3 regions of the Yersinia enterocolitica subsp. enterocolitica genome follow, and region 1 is predicted to be linked to each of the others. Evidence: predicted binding sites of a transcription regulator. Region 1 holds the regulator's gene; each other region holds the start of a gene.

Region 1 (6,338 bases):
AGCGGTTGGTGTCTCTTTGGGCGGCAATATGCTGGCGCTCTATTTGGCTGAGCAAGGGCAAGAGAGCTTATTAGAGGCAGCCGTGGTGGTTTCTGCACCACTGATGCTGGAGCCTTGCGCCAACCGCATGGAACAAGGTTTCTCGCGTGTCTATCAGCGCTATTTGTTAAATCAACTCAAATTGAATGCCACCCGCAAGCTATTGTATTACCCCGATAGCCTGCCTTTAGATCTGCCTCAACTGAAAGGCCTGCGGCGAATCAAAGAGTTTGATGATGTCATCACGGCGAGAATACATGGCTTCAATGATGCACTGGATTACTATCGCCGTTGCAGCGCTTTACCGCTATTGCCGCAAATTACAACGCCACTGCTTATCATTCATGCCAAAGATGACCCGTTTATGACCGCTGAAGTTATCCCGAATCTACACCAGTTACCGGACAATATTGATTATCAGCTCACTGAGCACGGCGGCCACGTCGGTTTTGTCAGTGGCTCGTTAAAACATCCACAAATGTGGTTGGAACAACGTATTCCAGCCTGGCTTTCCCCTTATTTGGAGCAACAATCATGATAATCCCCTGGCAGCAAGTCGACAGCGAAACGCTGGATAATCTGCTGGAGGCCTTTGTATTACGTGAAGGCACGGATTACGGCGAACATGAGCGCTCATTGGAGCAAAAAGTCGAAGACGTACGCCGTCAATTAGTCAGTGGTGAGGCGGTATTAGTTTGGTCAGAGCTACACGAAACCATCAATATCATGCCACGCGGCGCCTTTCGGGCCGGAGCAGAAGAGCTGCCATAACCCATGCGTTGTTACCCTATCCTCTAAGTAAAATCAGGGTGACAAGCTGGGCACTTTGCCCTAAAAATAACCATTAACAAGAAAAAACAGACCGTTTAAGCCCGCCCACTGAGGATCTAACCCCATGGAGTTACAGCTAATATGTCAATTAAACATCCGGTTATAGCCGTCACCGGCTCAAGTGGCGCAGGGACAACCACCACCAGTCTGGCGTTTCGCAAAATTTTTCAGCAATTGAATATCCGTGCAGCGCAAATTGAAGGTGACAGCTTCCATCGCTATACCCGTCCTGAAATGGATACCGTCATCCGTAAGGCACGGGATCAAGGCCGACATATTAGCTATTTTGGCCCAGAAGCCAATGACTTTGGTCAGTTAGAAGAGAGTGTGTCGCAATACGGCGAGCATGGAACTGGGCGCTCACGTAAGTATCTCCATACCTATGATGAAGCCGTGCCCTATAACCAGATCCCAGGCACATTCACCCCTTGGGAGGCGCTGCCGGAACCCACTGATGTGCTGTTTTATGAAGGGCTGCACGGCGGGGTCGTGACCGAACATCATGATGTCGCAAAACATGTCGACTTGCTGGTCGGCGTGGTACCGATAGTCAACCTGGAGTGGATTCAGAAATTAGTCCGCGATACCGGGGAGCGCGGCCATTCCCGTGAAGCGGTGATGGATTCCGTGGTGCGGTCCATGGATGACTACATTAACTACATTACGCCACAGTTCTCACGCACCCATATTAACTTCCAACGCGTTCCGACGGTTGATACCTCTAATCCATTTGCCGCCAAAGCCATTCCGTCACTGGATGAAAGTTTTGTCGTCATTCACTTCAGAGGTTTGGATCAAATCGATTTCCCTTACTTGCTCGCAATGTTGCAAGGGTCGTTTATTTCCAATATCAATACATTGGTGGTACCCGGCGGGAAGATGGGGCTGGCAATGGAGCTGATTATGGCGCCGTTGGTGCAGCAACTACTGGAAGGCAAAAAAATAGGCTAATCTCCTTCGTCCTTGGCGTTGCAGTAAAGCAATTGTTGGAAAGAAAAAATAATTTGATGCTATCCCAACCCAAAGTAGTTGGGGCTGCAGGTAGGCGGCAAGCGAACTCATCCCGATGAGCTTACATAAGTAAGTGATTCGGGTGAGCGAGCGCAGCTAACAACCCTGCAGCTTCAAGTACGAAGGGTTTGCTTAGGCGATGTCACGGATTTCAAAACTGTGGGTAATAGTCGCCGCTTTCCCCAACATTAAAGAAACCGAGCAATACTTCTCAGCCGAAAGCTCAACCGCACGCTCAACGATTTTATCCGTCAAACCTTTGCCGCTGACAATAAAATGCAGGTTAATTTGCGTAAACAGGCGCGGTGCTTCTTCCCGGCGCTGCGAGGTTAATGTCACTTCGCAATCGCGCACATCGTTACGCCCTTTCTGTAAGATAGAAACGACATCAATTGCACTACAGCCACCGGCCGACATTAACAACATTTCCATCGGACTGGGGGCTTTGTCTCCAGCATTCCCATCCATTAAAACTTGATGACCTGAAGCGGACTCACCTAAAAATGTTAGCCCTTCAACCCACTTTACACGTGCCTGCATAACTCTTGCTCCCGGTTAAATTTTCCGATTCAGACTACCCTTTCATTTACAAACTGGCAATGTAACCCGATGTTCATCATGCTGAAGCGATACAACACAAGACACTAGCCTCATCCTGTGCTACAAACAGAACCGAAAGTATTGTTTTTAGAATTAAATAGGGTAGCTTCTCAATACTCAGTGAAGGGTTTCTATCCGGTACCTATCTTGGCTATACCTTTCGGCAGTTGAGCAAATTAATATGCTAAGAGAAAGTGTATTTTATAAGCACGCCGTACAGGGAACTCTGAGCCCTGTTAAGTTAGGCAGCGATAACAACAGAGGATAACAGCGAATGGTTCTCGGCAAGCCACAAACAGACCCGACTCTCGAATGGTTCCTGTCTCATTGCCATATCCACAAATATCCATCGAAGAGTACGCTAATTCACCAAGGTGAAAAGGCCGAAACACTTTACTACATCGTGAAAGGCTCCGTTGCGGTGCTGATCAAAGATGAAGAAGGTAAAGAGATGATTCTCTCCTATCTCAACCAGGGAGATTTCATCGGCGAACTTGGATTATTTGAAGAAGGCCAAGAACGTAGTGCCTGGGTCAGAGCAAAAACTGCCTGTGAAGTGGCTGAAATTTCTTACAAAAAATTCCGCCAGTTAATTCAGGTCAATCCAGATATCTTGATGCGCCTGTCTTCACAAATGGCGAATCGCTTACAGATAACATCTGAGAAAGTGGGTAACCTTGCTTTCCTTGATGTGACTGGACGCATTGCACAAACGCTGCTTAATCTGGCAAAACAACCTGATGCCATGACCCACCCAGATGGGATGCAGATAAAGATTACCCGCCAGGAAATTGGTCAAATAGTTGGCTGCTCCCGCGAAACTGTGGGGCGGATACTAAAAATGCTGGAAGATCAAAATCTGATCTCCGCACACGGTAAAACGATTGTCGTTTACGGCACCCGTTAATTCCCTATAAACCGGTGCTGCTACTTCGGCACCGGTTTTCTTTTGTGTGATTAATAAATTTCTGGGGCCTACATGAAATGGCAACGGCTTATTTATCATCCTGAAGTTAATTATGCGCTCCGCCAAACACTGGTTCTCTGCTTACCGGCGGCATTGGGGTTTGCCGTGGGGGAATTGCGGCTGGGGTTGATGTTCTCCCTGATACCCGCCTGCTGTAATATTGCTTCGCTCGATACTCCCCATCAACATTTCTTCCGGCGGCTGATTGTCGGCGGGACACTCTTTACCTTCAGTAGTTTTCTGACTCAACAATTACTGCTGTGGGATATCCCATTACCGGTGGTGATGCTTGGTCTCGCATTAACGTTGGGGGTAAGTGGTGCTATCAGCCAGCTCAACGGCCGGTTGCTCCCGGCAGCGTTGATCGCCGCTATTTTTAGTCTCAGCATGGTAGGCCGTGCGCCTATTTGGCAAGCGCCATTGATGTGTGCCGTGGGGACTCTCTGGTACGGGGTATTTACCTGGCTATGGTTTCGGTTATGTAAAGACCAGCCCATCCGTGAGCCACTGAGCCAGCTTTATCATCTGTTGGCCGATTATTGCGATGCTGCCTACTCTTTGCTTGGTCAGCACCAGGATGCGGAAAAAGCGATGCCAGCCCTGCTGGATAGGCAGCAAGGTATTATGGATAAAATTAACCAACTTTATCAACAGTTTAATCTACTACCCAATGCCACCAAAAAAGAGCAAAAGCGGCTACTGATACTCTTTCAGATGGCGCTTGATTTGCAGGAACATATCACTGCGGCGATGAATCAGTCAGAAAAGGCGCAAGAGCTGATAGAGCAGAGTTCAATAGAAGCCATCCTTGAACGTAATGTGCAGATTATCTCAACACAAATGCGCACCATCGCCGATAATATTCTCTATCACCACCGCGCGAAGACCCATTTCAGTGCCGGTGATGCGCTGGTCGAGCTGGAAGAGGTTGCCCAGCAACATCCTGATAATCCGGTGGCACAATTCTGCTATTACCATATCAGCCACATTACCCAGATCCTGAGCGATCAGCGCCCGCAATATGACCGCGATTTGATGTCAAGCCAACTATCTCAACCATTCTGGCCAGCGCTTGTTGGCTATCTATCATTTAAATCCAGCGCATTACGTGATGCAGGCCGCATGGGCGTAACGCTGGCAGCGGGCAGTTATATTGGTAGCCTGATCCATCTGCCTAAACCTTATTGGATTTTACTCACCATCATGTTGGTGACGCAAAACGGCTATAACGCCACTAAAATTCGGATTCACCACCGAGCCTTGGGCACTCTGATTGGGCTGTTACTCGCCGCGGCCCTGCTGCATTTTCAAATGCCGGAAGGGACTACGCTGAGCATTATGTTGCTCATCACATTGATAGCCTATCTGGTTCAGCGCAAAAACTATGGCTGGTCAGTCATCTTTAGAACCATCACTACAGTGTATATCTTGCAATTATTGACCGGAGAGGGCGCCGACTTTTTAGTTCCACGATTGCTGGATACCTTAATCGGCTGTGCATTGGCCTTCGCCAGCGCACTATGGCTGTGGCCACAGTGGCAAAGCGGTTTGCTGCGAAAGAATGCGCATCAAGCATTGGAGAGTTATCAGAAGATCCTGCGCATCCTACTGAAACCTAATCCAGATATCGGGCAACTCTCCTATGAACGCATTCAGGTGAACAAAGCCAGCAATGCGGTCCTGAGCTCACTGAATCAGGCCATGCAAGAACCCGGATTTAACTCAAAATATTTGGCCGACATGCGCCTATGGGCTACTCATAGCGAGCTTATTGTTGGGCATATCAATGAGATGACCATCCTGACTCGCGCTTACCCATTGGAAGAATCACCGCTAGAATCAGATAAACGCCACATTCAGCTGACTGTTAAATTGGCGGAAGAATATTTACAGCTTTGTGAGATGGCGATTCAGCAATGCCAGCAACGATTGGAATCGGATAACAGTGAGGGGAATAACGATTTTGTGCAAATGCCAGACATCGATCCTGATACACAAATATCTGAATCGGAACGCAATTTACGGCGTATCTTGTCACATCTCAGTGTAATGCATACCGTTTCATCTCTGGCATGGCAACAACAGCCGCACCACGGTATTTGGCGTCGGCGCAAGTTGCACAGCAAAGCGTAAAAATAAAGAGGCCAAAAAGCCTCAGACTGCTGACAAACTCCAACGACTCGATCTTGCAAGGTGAGGACAGGTAGAAGAGTAAAGCGTCCGCGCCACGGATGGCGCGGGTCGAGCCATCAGGGACGATTTTACGGCGTCTTTACGATCTGCCTGTTTTCACCGATACGGGCACTTTGTCATTAACCTCAGGCCAAAAAGCCTCTTCATAATGCAAAGTTACCCTTGCACCAGGCTGGCAATAACATGTTCCAAACGCGCCATACCTTGCTGGATATCTTCTTGCTCAATCACCAGCGAAGGCGCTAAGCGCAATACATCTGGCCCGGCATTGAGGATCATCAAACCATTCGCTGCCGCGGCAGTCAGGAACTCCCGTGCACGACCATGATATTGCGGTGCTAATTCAGCGCCAATCAATAACCCCATGCCGCGAATATCACTGAACACATGATACTTGTTATTGATATCTTGCAGAGCTTGCACAAATAGGCCGTGGCGCTGTTCAATACCATTAAGTACCTCAGGGGTATTAATGACATCCAACGCGGCTTCTGCCACCGCACAGGCGAGAGGATTGCCGCCATAGGTGGTACCATGTGTCCCTACCGCCATCACCGATGCAATTTCTTCTGTGGTCAGCATCGCGCTGACAGGGAACCCGCCCCCCAGAGCTTTAGCTGTCGTGAGGATATCTGGCGTCACACCATAATGCATATAGGTAAACAGCTTACCGCTGCGCCCCATGCCGCTTTGCACT
Region 2 (6,338 bases), 850 kb from region 1:
GGTTCAAGCGAAGTTCAGGTTGCTCTGTTGACTGCTCAAATTAACCATTTGCAAGGTCACTTCTCCGAGCACAAAAAAGATCACCACAGTCGTCGTGGTCTGCTGCGTATGGTATCCACGCGTCGTAAGCTGCTGGACTACCTGAAGCGTAAAGATGTAGCGAGTTATGTTTCCCTGATCGAACGTCTGGGTCTGCGTCGCTAAGTCTGCGAGTTTCGGGAGAAAGGGGCCAAATTGGCCCCTTTTTTCTAAGAAGCAATGATAAAATACGTTAGTATATTGTTGTTGTTCTATATTTTTAAAACATAGGATCTTCCGGTGCAGAGGTTCGCGCGGCTAATGAGAGACTTTAACTCATGGGAGTTAAGGGTTGTCATTAGTCGCGAGGATGCAGTGTGAAGGTATGAGTAACAGGTGGATGAGATCGTCAATACGATCCGGCACCGCATAGTATAAGGATACTATTTTGCTGACTCCGATTATTCGTAAATTCCAGTACGGCCAACATACCGTTACTATTGAAACTGGCATGATGGCTCGCCAGGCGACTGCTGCCGTTATGGTCAGCATGGATGACACCGCAGTATTCGTTACTGTTGTTGGCCAAAAGAAAGCTAAACCAGGCCAGAGTTTCTTCCCTCTGACTGTTAACTATCAGGAGCGTACCTACGCTGCTGGTCGTATCCCAGGCAGCTTCTTCCGTCGTGAAGGCCGCCCAAGTGAAGGCGAAACACTGACTTCACGTCTGATTGACCGCCCGATTCGTCCACTGTTCCCAGACAGCTTCCTGAATGAAGTTCAGGTTATTGCGACTGTTGTTTCTGTTAACCCACAAATTAACCCAGACATCGTGGCACTGATTGGTGCATCAGCTGCGCTGAGCCTGTCAGGTATTCCATTCAATGGCCCAATCGGTGCTGCTCGTGTTGGTTTTATCAATGACCAGTATGTGCTGAACCCAACCACCGATGAGCTGAAAGAAAGCCGTCTGGACTTGGTTGTTGCCGGTACTGCGGGTGCAGTATTGATGGTTGAATCAGAAGCAGACATCTTGTCTGAAGATCAAATGTTGGGCGCGGTTGTCTTTGGCCACGAACAACAGCAAGTTGTGATTGAAAATATCAACGCTCTGGTTGCTGAAGCGGGCAAACCAAAGTGGGATTGGCATGCTGAGCCAGTAAACGAAGCGCTGCATGCGCGCGTTGCTGAGCTGGCTGCTGCACGTCTGGGCGATGCTTATCGCATTACCGAGAAACAAGAGCGTTATACTCAAGTTGATGCTATCAAAGCTGATGTGACTGAAGCACTGTTAGCGCAAGATGATACATTAGATGCTGCGGAAATTCAGGACATCCTGGGTAGCGTTGAGAAAGACGTAGTTCGTAGCCGTGTACTGCGTGGCGAACCGCGTATTGATGGTCGCGAAAAAGACATGATCCGTGGGCTGGATGTGCGTACTGGCGTGTTGCCACGTACCCACGGTTCTGCGTTGTTCACCCGTGGTGAAACTCAGGCGCTGGTTACAGCAACACTGGGTACTGCACGTGACGCACAAAATATTGATGAGCTGATGGGTGAGCGTACTGACTCATTCCTGCTACACTATAATTTCCCTCCATATTCTGTTGGTGAAACAGGCATGGTTGGTTCACCGAAACGTCGTGAGATTGGCCATGGTCGTCTGGCGAAACGTGGTGTGTTGGCAGTGATGCCAAGCCCGAGCGAGTTCCCTTACACTGTGCGTGTGGTTTCTGAAATCACCGAGTCTAACGGTTCTTCCTCAATGGCTTCTGTTTGTGGTGCTTCTCTGGCCCTGATGGACGCAGGTGTGCCGATTAAAGCCGCTGTTGCTGGTATCGCAATGGGTCTGGTTAAAGAAGATGAAAACTTTGTTGTTCTGTCTGACATTCTGGGTGACGAAGATCACTTGGGCGACATGGACTTTAAAGTAGCCGGTAGCCGTGACGGTATCACCGCACTGCAGATGGACATTAAAATTGAAGGTATTACCCGCGAAATCATGCAGGTAGCTCTGAACCAGGCTAAGGGTGCGCGTCTGCACATTCTGGGTGTTATGGAACAGGCTATCAGCACACCGCGCGGCGATATCTCTGAGTTTGCTCCACGTATCTACACCATGAAAATCAATCCTGAGAAAATCAAGGATGTGATCGGTAAAGGCGGTTCTGTGATTCGTGCGCTGACTGATGAAACTGGCACCACCATTGAAATCGAAGATGATGGCACCATTAAGATTGCAGCAACTGACGGCGACAAAGCGAAACATGCTATCCGTCGTATCGAAGAGATTACTGCTGAAATCGAAGTGAACCGTATCTATGCGGGTAAAGTTACTCGTATCGTTGATTTCGGTGCATTTGTTGCCATCGGCGGCGGTAAAGAAGGCTTGGTACATATTTCTCAAATCGCTGACAAGCGTGTTGATAAAGTGACTGATTACCTGCAGATGGGTCAGGAAGTACCGGTTAAAGTTATCGAAGTTGATCGCCAAGGTCGTATCCGCCTGAGCATGAAAGAAGCGACTACTCCTGATGCAGAAGCATCGGCACCAGAAGCAGCAGAGTAATTAGTATTCCACAGCTCCTTACTCATGAGTGAGGAGCTGTGTTATCTCGAGGGCAGGATGCTCTTGTGTTAAACAAATGGATGAAAGGATATTTATCCAATGTTTGTCTTCGGGAGTAGGAAATGAAGCCTTTCTTGCGCTGGTGTTACGTTGTGACAGCACTCATGCTGGCAGGATGCAGCAACCATGATTGGCGTAAAGACGAGGTATTGGCAATCCCGTTGCAACCTACGTTGCAGCAGGAAGTGATTCTGGCGCGCATGGAACAAATCCTTGCAAGTCGGGCACTTACGGATGATGAGCGCGCACAGCTTTTATATGAGCGCGGAGTGCTGTATGATAGCCTCGGGCTACGGGCACTAGCGCGAAATGATTTTTCGCAAGCGTTAGCTATTCGTCCTGATATGCCAGAAGTTTTTAACTATCTGGGCATTTATTTAACGCAGGCAGGCAATTTTGATGCTGCCTATGAAGCGTTTGATTCTGTACTAGAGCTTGATCCAACTTACAATTACGCGCGTTTAAACCGGGGTATCGCTCTGTATTATGGCGGTCGACTCCCGTTGGCGCAGGATGATCTGCAGGCGTTTTATCAAGACGATCCAAATGATCCCTTCCGTTCGTTGTGGCTGTATCTAGTGGAAAGAGAAATCGATCCCAAGACAGCGGCAGTAGCGTTACAACAGCGCTATGAAAAATCGGACAGAGGGCAATGGGGATGGAATATTGTCGAATTCTACCTGGGCACGATCAGCGAAAAAACGCTGATGGAAAGGCTTAAGGCAGATGCAACGGATAACACTTCGCTCGCTGAGCATCTCAGTGAAACTGACTTCTATTTAGGTAAACATTACCTAAGTCTGGGGGACAAGGACACCGCTTCGGCGCTGTTCAAACTGACGGTAGCTAACAACGTTCATAACTTTGTTGAGCACCGCTATGCATTGTTGGAATTGGCGCTTTTGGGCCAAGAACAAGACGACCTATCGGAATCGGACCAGCAATAGCTGACGAACAACTATTAGCCTGACTACCTTGGTTTTTGCCAACGTTAATCACCCTAACAGGTGATGGCCTTTTTGTTCGTTTTATAATCTAATTTGAGCCGGTTCACACTTTTCAATGAAAATGACTGAAAATTTTCTCGACGAGTTATGTAGACTGGCCGCCATTATTAATGAGGCACGTGTACATGACTACTGAGCTTGAAACCTCTTTTGCTGATCTGGGGCTGTCCGCTCCAATTCTTTCTGCTCTGACTGATCTTGGTTATGAAAAACCATCTCCTATCCAGTTGGAGTGTATTCCACACCTGTTGAACGGCCGTGATGTTCTCGGCATGGCGCAAACCGGTAGTGGCAAAACAGCCGCATTTGGTCTGCCGCTGTTACACAACATTGATCCAAGCCTGAAAGCACCGCAAGTGTTAGTACTGGCTCCAACTCGTGAGTTGGCTATTCAAGTTGCTGAAGCATTATCTAGCTTCTCTAAACATATGAACGGCGTTAACGTGGTTGCCCTGTATGGTGGCCAGCGTTATGACGTTCAATTACGCGCTTTGCGTCAGGGGCCACAAGTTGTTGTTGGTACCCCAGGTCGTCTGTTAGACCATCTGAAACGCGGTACCCTTAACCTGTCCAACCTGAGTGGTTTAGTGTTGGATGAAGCAGATGAAATGCTGCGCATGGGCTTTATCGAAGACGTGGAAAATATTCTGGCGCAGATCCCGGCTGAACATCAGACCGCGCTGTTCTCTGCCACTATGCCAGAAGCGATTCGTCGTATTACCCGTCGCTTTATGAAAGAGCCACAGGAAGTTCGCATTCAGTCTAGCATGACTACCCGTCCTGATATCAGCCAGAGCTATTGGGTTGTAGACGGTGTTCGTAAAAACGATGCATTGGTTCGTTTCTTGGAAGCTGAAGATTTTGACGCTGCTATCATTTTCGTTCGTACCAAAAACGCGACGCTGGAAGTGGCTGAAGCTTTGGAACGTAGCGGTTATAACAGCGCTGCATTAAATGGTGACATGAACCAGGCTGCACGTGAGCAGACTCTTGAACGCCTGAAAAATGGTCGTTTAGATATTCTGATTGCAACTGATGTTGCGGCTCGTGGTTTGGACGTTGAGCGCATCAGCTTGGTAGTAAACTATGATATCCCTATGGATTCAGAGTCTTATGTCCATCGTATCGGTCGTACCGGTCGTGCTGGTCGTGCTGGTCGTGCATTACTGTTCGTTGATAGACGTGAACGTCGTCTGTTGCAGAACATTGAACGTACTATGAAGATGACTATTCCACCAGTGCAATTGCCAAATGCAGAATTACTGGGCGAACGTCGCTTAGCCAAATTTGCGGCTAAAGTTGGCCAACAGCTGGAAAGCAGTGATTTGGATATGTACCGTGCGTTGTTGGCTAAGCTGCAACCAGAAGAAGAGTTTGATATTGAAACTCTGGCTGCTGCACTGCTGAAAATGGCACAGGGCGAACGTCCTCTGATTCTGCCTCCAGAAGCACCACGTCGTCCACAGCGTGAATTCAATACTCGCGATGACCGTGGTAGCGATCGCGGTCGTGACCGTAATGATAGCCGTCGCGAACCTCGTTCTGACAGCCGTGACGGTGGCGAACGTCCAGCACGTCGCGAACGTCGTGATGTTGGTGAGATGGAACTGTACCGCATTGAAGTTGGCCGTGATGATGGTGTTGAAGTTCGTCATATCGTTGGCGCTATCGCTAACGAAGGTGATATCAGCAGCCGTTACATCGGTAACATCAAGCTGTTTGCTTCACATTCAACTATTGAACTGCCGAAAGGCATGCCGGGCGAAATGTTATCTCACTTCACTCGCACCCGTATCCTGAACAAGCCGCTGAACATGCAGTTGTTGGGTGATGCACAGCCGCATGAGCGCCGTGAGCGCCCTGCAGGTGGTAACGGTGGTGAGCGTCGTGGCGGTGGTGCTGGCCGTTCATTCGGTGGCGAACGTCGTGACGGTGCCGCTGGTGCTCCTCCTCGCCGTTCATTCGGTAGTGACCGTGCTCCAGCCGGTACTGGCGAACAGCGTCGTGGCAATCGTGATGGTCAGCGTCCAGCTGCACCACGTCGTGATGATGCAGCAGCGCCTGCTGCACCTGCTCGTCGTCGTTTCGGTGATGCATAAGTATTAGTCATCTTTGATGATTAAACATAAAAACCAGCCTTCGGGCTGGTTTTTTTATGCTTATCAAACGGGCTTATTTTGCCTAATAACAAAAAATATTTGGAACAGATTTACCTAATGAAGATTGGAAATAATCTATTACTTTCAATTCTTAATCAAAATAGAAATAAAAATAATTCAGCTTATATTTTTTTATTGTAATCGGATATTTGAGTTGCATATTATTTAGCATCATAATTAATTCACAATTGATAGCTCATTTACATATGTTTTCTTTTAAATTAAGAAAGATTACATGCCATTGTGATAGATTTGCGTTGAAACAAAAACAAAAAATTATTTATCATAAGGATCTAAATATGAAAGCTTATATGCTGGTTATACCTCTTTTTTCTTTTGTTCTTACTGCATGCTCAACGCCTGTAACCTCGCTAAATAATGAAGATCTTTGCGCTAAATTAGCCGAAGGCGAATACTTTAAAAATAATTGGATTTGGGACCCGGCATTTAAAGAATACCAAGATAGGAAAACAAAAGGCACTATTTCAGTAGAGCAATGCGAGACAATAAAGGCGCAGAATATCG
Region 3 (6,338 bases), 1.4 Mb from region 1:
GCGATGCTGTTCAGCAATTTCTTCGCGCAGCTGAATGGTCATTTCCAGGTCTTTACCGTTTTCCAGGTCATCCTGCAAAGAGTTGAACTGAGCCAGTTTGTCTTTCATCAGGAAGTCGATACCGTAAACGGCTACACGACGATAGTCACCGATGATACGGCCACGGCCATAAGCATCTGGCAAACCAGTCAGTACACCAGATTTACGGCAGTTCAGGATGTCTTTGGTATAAACGTCAAACACACCTTGGTTATGTGTTTTACGGTATTCGGTGAAGACTTTTTTCAGTTGCGGGTCAAGTTCACGACCGTAAACTTTGCAAGAACCTTCTACCATTTTGATGCCGCCGAATGGGATCAGGGCACGTTTCAATGGTTTTTCAGTCTGCAAACCAACGATGGTTTCCAGATCTTTATTAATGTAGCCAGCATCGTGTGAAATGATGGTCGCTGCTACGTCGGTATCGAAATCAACTGGCGCATGAGTGCGGTTTTCCAGTTTGATACCTTCCATAACTTGCGCCCACAACTTGTCGGTCGCTTCGGTAGAGCCGGCAAGGAAGGACTCATCGCCTTCATAAGGGGTGTAGTTTTTCTGGATGAAGTCACGAACGTTGACTTCTTTTTGCCAGTCACCTTGGGTAAAACCTTGCCATGCTTTGGCCAATTTTTCATTAAGTTCGGTCATAATGCATCTACCTTTTAATGTGAATTTCTTCGAAAACCGTGTGCGGCCACACTTAGTGTTGCTGGTCACCGCGCAGATAAATTACCCAGTAAGTCAAACCTACCAATAATCCGCCACCAATGATGTTGCCGATAGTGACTGGGATCAGGTTATCAATAATAAAGTTACTTACGGTTAAGTTAGCAAATTGCTCAGGTGCTGCTCCTATGGATTGCCAGAACTCAGGCGAAGCAAAGTTTTTAATCACTATACCCATAGGAATCATAAACATATTTGCGATGCTATGCTCAAAACCGCTGGCAACAAACATGCCCACCGGTAAAATCATCGCAAACATTTTGTCCATTATGGTACGGCCGGAGTAGCTCATCCAAACCGCCAGGCAGACCATTAAGTTGGCCAAAATACCCAAACATACTGCTTCAACAAAAGTATGGTGCAATTTGTGGTCGGCTGTTTGTAAAACATTCAAGCCCCATTGACCATTTGCCACAGTATATTGGCCCGCGAACCAAATAAGGCACACGAAGAATAGCGCACCGCACAGGTTCCCAATATAGACATTAACCCAGTTGCATCCCAGTTGACGCCAGGTAATACGGCCACTGGCTTTGGCCACCGTAGTCAGAACAGTAGAAGTGAAAAGATCACCACCACATACCACCACTAACATTAGCCCCAGGGAGAAGCAAATACCACCTACCAACTTGGCAAAACCGAAAGGCACGCCAGCAGTACCGGTAGTCGCTGTAATATAAAAAACAAACGCAATTGAAATAAACACACCAGCAGTAATCGCTAAATAAAAAGTTTTTAGCGGATGCTTGGTGGCTTTATAGACACCGGCATCTTCGGCTACTTTAGCCATTGCCGCAGGTAATAATGCATCGAAGGGGTTGTCAGCTTTCACACTAACTCTCTCTTAAGGGTTAATAAAGCACAACGAGATACTAGCAAAGCAGTATAGCGTGAAAATTGATGTGGATCATATTGCGAGAGTTTAGTTCGCTTTAAAACACTACTAAATGTGTGCTTAATGAGGTTAACTTTTTGATTTTTAAAATAAAAAAATATTTTAAGATTTATAAAAATTTTTGATTACACTGTTTTAAAGCCGTTGAGAACGTTAACTAAAAGCAGCATTTGTAGCTATTTTAACTCACCGTCGTCATTAAAATTTTACTATTTATTTACCTATTTTTCTGCTTTCCATGATGGGTAAATAATGTTTGTTTAAAGGTGCTGTTTTTACCCAAAACGGCGTCAGAAAATAACGTTTTTTTATGACAAAAACAATTGTTGGCTGGTGTCATTGGTATTTATTTTGGTTAGGAATAATTGCAGAAATTAATAGCCGAAAAATTTGCGATAAAAAGCGGAGGTTATTGACAAAGTGCCCGTAACGGTGAAAACAGGCAGATCGTAAAGACGCCGTAAACCCTTCCCTGGGGGCTCGACCCGCGCCGTCCCTGGCGCGGACGCTTTACTCTTCTACCTGCCTTCACCTTGCAAGATCGAGTCGTTGGGTTTTGTCAGCAGTCTGAAGCGGCGCAATGCCGCTTGAGTTTAATGACAAAGTTGCTGATAGTTCAGTGAGTGAAGGGTTTACCGCACCTAGGGGCGCTGCGGTCGCTTACGCGACTACGATCCCAACGGCCCGATTCCCCTTCAATTGACTTTGTCAGCTCCGACAGATAATTAACTGAAATCTATAGGGCCGAAGAGTTACTCGCTTTTTGCCCAATAACGGCGTTTCGCCGCCTGCAATTTAGCGTAAGCACCCAACAGCGCCTGGTGTGCTGGCAGGGCTTTGAGATCTTCATCCACACTGAACAGGCCATTGAAGCGCTCTTCACCGGCGATGGCTGCGGATGCAGCCTCTACAGCTTCCTGACCATACATCTTCACGAATGCATTGTAATATTGCGCTGGGTCGCGGTCTGGCTCTTGAGTTAACAGCAACAGAGTTTGTAGGCAACGATAGTAGTTTGCCTGTTTTGCGGTAAAGACCGAAGAGTTGAAATCTTGCGTCCATTCCACCCAAATCAGCGCCTGCTCCAAATCACCGCCAGCCAGCGCCAGCATAGATTTCAACTCACCCACCCGCAGTGTGTACCAGCCGTTATCTTTACCGGAGGCAATACCCAGCAGCTCGCGGACGCGGGCGAAATCATCCAACCCTTCATCATCCAGAGTCTGAATGAGTTCCAGATACTGCTCTGGTTGCCAATCACTGTCTGGCAGCGCCAGCAAGGTATCACGCAGGTGCACGCCCATGGTGTTGTTCGCCATCAGCAGATCTTCAGCTGGATAAATATCAGACATCCCCGGCACCAAAATTCGGCAAGCATACACTCCTAAGTGTTCATAATCAGCGATGTACACTTCTGCGTCTTCTTGCTTGAAGATAGCCATTAAGGTGGCAAACTCTTCTTCTGTCGTACCTTTAAAGCTCCAATCCACGAAGGGATAATCAGCCTGTTGTTTAAACATATCCCAGCTGATTAAACCGCTTGAATCGATAAAGTGTGTTTCCAGATTGGTATGTTCGGCTACTTCTTCATCATCAAAGGTTGGCGCGGTGAATACATCTAAGTCTTTGAGGCTACGGCCTTGCAATAGCTCAGTGACGGTACGCTCAAGGGCCACACCGAAGTCTGGATGTGCGCCGAATGAAGCAAAACATGTTCCGTTTGACGGGTTAAACAACACCACACAAATTACCGGGTATTTGCCACCTAAAGAGGCATCGTATGACAGGATCGGGAAACCTTCCTCTTCCAGTTTTGCGATAGCTTCTACCACGCCCGGATAGCGGTTTAACACCTCGGTCGGGATTTCCGGCAAGCTGATAGATTCCGCGATAATGCGATTCTTCACTGAACGTTCAAACACTTCGGATAATGCCTGTACGCGAGCTTCATTGGCGGTATTGCCCGCAGACATGCCGTTTGAAACATACAGATTGCCGATAATATTCATTGGAATATAGACGGTTTCTAAATCTGATTGGCGGGTGAATGGCAGAGAGCAAATACCGCGCGCCGCATTCCCTGACTGCAAATCCACCAGGTCACTGGCGACCAGTTCGTTTTCTGGATCGTAAAACGCCAGCAAGCGCTCATCCAGAATACCTTCCGGTAATAAATCATCTTCAGGAATTGGGAACCATTTCTCATTTGGGTAGTGAACGAAATCACCCTCAGCAATAGCTTTACCCAGATAGAAGTCGGCAAAGAAATAGTTAGTGGATAAACGCTCGAAATATTCACCCAAGGCCGACGCCAGTGCGGCTTTCTTGCTGGCACCTTTACCGTTGGTAAAGCACAGCGGGCAGTCACGATCGCGGATATGTACCGACCAAACGTGAGGAACTGGGTTCAGCCAGGAGGCTTCTTCAATATTAAAACCGAGGTCGCTCAGTTTTTGCTGAAAGCGGGAGATAGAGTCTTCCAGCGCGGCGTCTTTGCCGGGAATAAAGGTTTGGGTCATGGTCTTCACTTTTTGGCGGTACTAAAAACGCGCAATCATACGGGTTTTTAGTTAATAGCTCCATGTATTCCTAAAGCACAGTAAATGTCACAGTTTTCGTGTGGATATTCCGGATAATTCACTAGCTTATAAATAATGGAGTCATAATATGAAATCTATAAAGCTAACTGTCTTAGCCGGAATCTTAGCAGGGATCAGCGGTTCGGCCTTTGCTCTGCCCAATATTACCTTATTGGCGACCGGGGGAACTATTGCCGGTGGCGGTGATTCAGCCACTAAATCTAACTATACTGCGGGCAAACTAGGGGTCGATGCTCTGGTTAACGCTGTGCCAGAAATGAAAAAACTCGCCAATATTCAGGGTGAGCAAGTGGTCAATATCGGTTCTCAGGATATGAATGATGAAGTTTGGCTGAAATTAGCGAAAAAAATTAATGCTGATTGTGCCAAAACCGACGGATTCGTCATCACTCATGGGACTGATACATTGGAGGAAACTGCCTATTTCCTCGATTTAACTGTCAATTGTGATAAGCCTGTGGTGATGGTTGGGGCAATGCGCCCGGCCACCGCTCTGGGGGCAGACGGTCCGCTTAATCTCTACAACGCCGTGGTGGTTGCCAGTGACCCTAACTCCGCTAAACGCGGCGTGCTGGTGGCGATGAATGATACGGTGTTAACCGGCCGTGATGTCATGAAAACCAACACCACTTCGGTGCAAACTTTCCAATCACCTAATACTGGCCCTCTGGGCTATATCTATGATGGTAAAGTGAACTATCTTCATCAGCCTGCACCACGCCAGCCAGCCTTTGATATCAGCAAGCTAAATGAGTTACCGAAAGTGGGTATTATTTATAACTATGCCAATGCCTCTGACTTACCCGCTAAGGCATTGATTGAAGATGGTTATAAAGGAATTGTCAGTGCCGGTGTGGGTAACGGTAACCTGTATAAAACAGTATTCGATACGTTGGCAACTGCGGCACACAATGGCGTCGCGGTAGTGCGTTCATCCCGTGTCCCCACTGGCTCTACCACCGAAGATGCTGAAGTGGATGATACCAAATATGGCTTTGTTGCTTCTGGCTCACTTAATCCACAAAAAGCACGGGTACTGCTGCAATTGGCATTAACCCAAACGCAAAAACCGCAAGAAATTCAAAAGTTGTTCCACGCGTATTGATAGATCCAATCTTTGACGGAGGCTTCGGCCTCCGTATCTATTTATTACCGGTAATCTGAAATAAAAATGCTAATCCCTTCAACCAGCTACCTTTAATGGGAGTGCGGCAATGCTTTGTCTCTTTTTGATGGCAGGATAACAATAAATGAAAACTTTCGATTTCAACCGGATGGCATTGGATAAATTCCCTATCGAATTTTTAGCCGAGGTGGGTATCCGGTGTTTATTCACCTTTGTATTGGTCTTTTTATTTCTCAAACTGAGTGGTCGCCGTGGTGTGCGGCAGATGTCGCTATTTGAAGTGGTTATCATTCTGACTCTTGGCTCAGCCGCTGGTGATGTCACTTTTTATGAAGACGTGCCGATGCTGCCGGTGGTCATGGTATTTGTCAGTATTATGTTTTTGTATCGCTTATCCACTTTTCTCATGTCGCGTAGTGAGAAAATCCAGCAGTGGATGGAAGGGAAGCCGCTCATCATTATTAGTGATGGGATATTTGTTTGGGAAACCATGCAGCAGGAAAATATTACGCACGATGAGTTTTTTATGGAGTTACGCCAACAAGGCGTCGAGCATCTTGGTCAAGTGCGGCTGGCTATTCTGGAGGTCAATGGCGCTATCAGTGTCTTTTTCTTTAGCAAAGATAAGGTTAAACCGGGCCTGCCTGTACTCCCTAAATGCTGTATTAAGCCCTTAGTTAATATAGAAAAACCGGGTGAATACGCCTGTAGCCAATGTAGCCTTATTATCACGTTATCCAATAATTCCAGTGCAACTTGTCAACGCTGTGGTCACCACCACTGGGTCGAGGCGTTGCGTCATCAACGGGAAAAATGAGTTATCTATCATGCAACAAGGTCATGACTGCGCTACTTTTGGTGAATAACTTCAAATTAATGGCAGCTTAGCGCACAGACTGCTGTTGTAGCGGCTAAGTGTTTCTCCCTTGCTGGCGAATAACCGTTGCAGCAG

What was found. The regulator CRP, encoded in region 1, controls carbon source genes, mostly activating them, when cyclic AMP is high. The targets are predictions, from matches to a motif close to ATGTGANNNNNNTCACAT.
Region 2: the regulator CRP is predicted to act here: its motif matches at 3,686-3,703, upstream of yrbN (protein YrbN).
Region 3: the regulator CRP is predicted to act here: its motif matches at 1,661-1,678, upstream of focA (formate transporter FocA).

The regions. Positions count from the first base shown of each region.
Region 1 is NZ_LR590469.1:3,004,152-3,010,489, forward strand. Features, by position in the region: gene FGL26_RS14470 (hydrolase) at 1-577, shown strand, start outside; gene FGL26_RS14475 (YheU family protein) at 574-810, shown strand; gene FGL26_RS14480 (phosphoribulokinase) at 952-1,821, shown strand; gene FGL26_RS14485 (OsmC family protein) at 2,014-2,421, opposite strand; gene crp (cAMP-activated global transcriptional regulator CRP) at 2,756-3,388, shown strand; gene FGL26_RS14495 (YccS/YhfK family putative transporter) at 3,461-5,581, shown strand; gene argD (bifunctional acetylornithine/succinyldiaminopimelate transaminase) at 5,798-6,338, opposite strand, start outside.
Region 2 is NZ_LR590469.1:3,853,673-3,860,010, forward strand. Features, by position in the region: gene rpsO (30S ribosomal protein S15) at 1-204, shown strand, start outside; gene pnp (polyribonucleotide nucleotidyltransferase) at 467-2,587, shown strand; gene nlpI (lipoprotein NlpI) at 2,710-3,594, shown strand; gene yrbN (protein YrbN) at 3,716-3,790, shown strand; gene FGL26_RS18300 (DEAD/DEAH family ATP-dependent RNA helicase) at 3,780-5,753, shown strand; gene FGL26_RS18305 (lipoprotein) at 6,113-6,338, shown strand, end outside.
Region 3 is NZ_LR590469.1:1,562,608-1,568,945, reverse strand. Features, by position in the region: gene pflB (formate C-acetyltransferase) at 1-687, opposite strand, end outside; gene focA (formate transporter FocA) at 740-1,597, opposite strand; gene ycaO (30S ribosomal protein S12 methylthiotransferase accessory factor YcaO) at 2,413-4,179, opposite strand; gene ansB (L-asparaginase 2) at 4,328-5,365, shown strand; gene FGL26_RS07460 (DUF421 domain-containing protein) at 5,511-6,203, shown strand.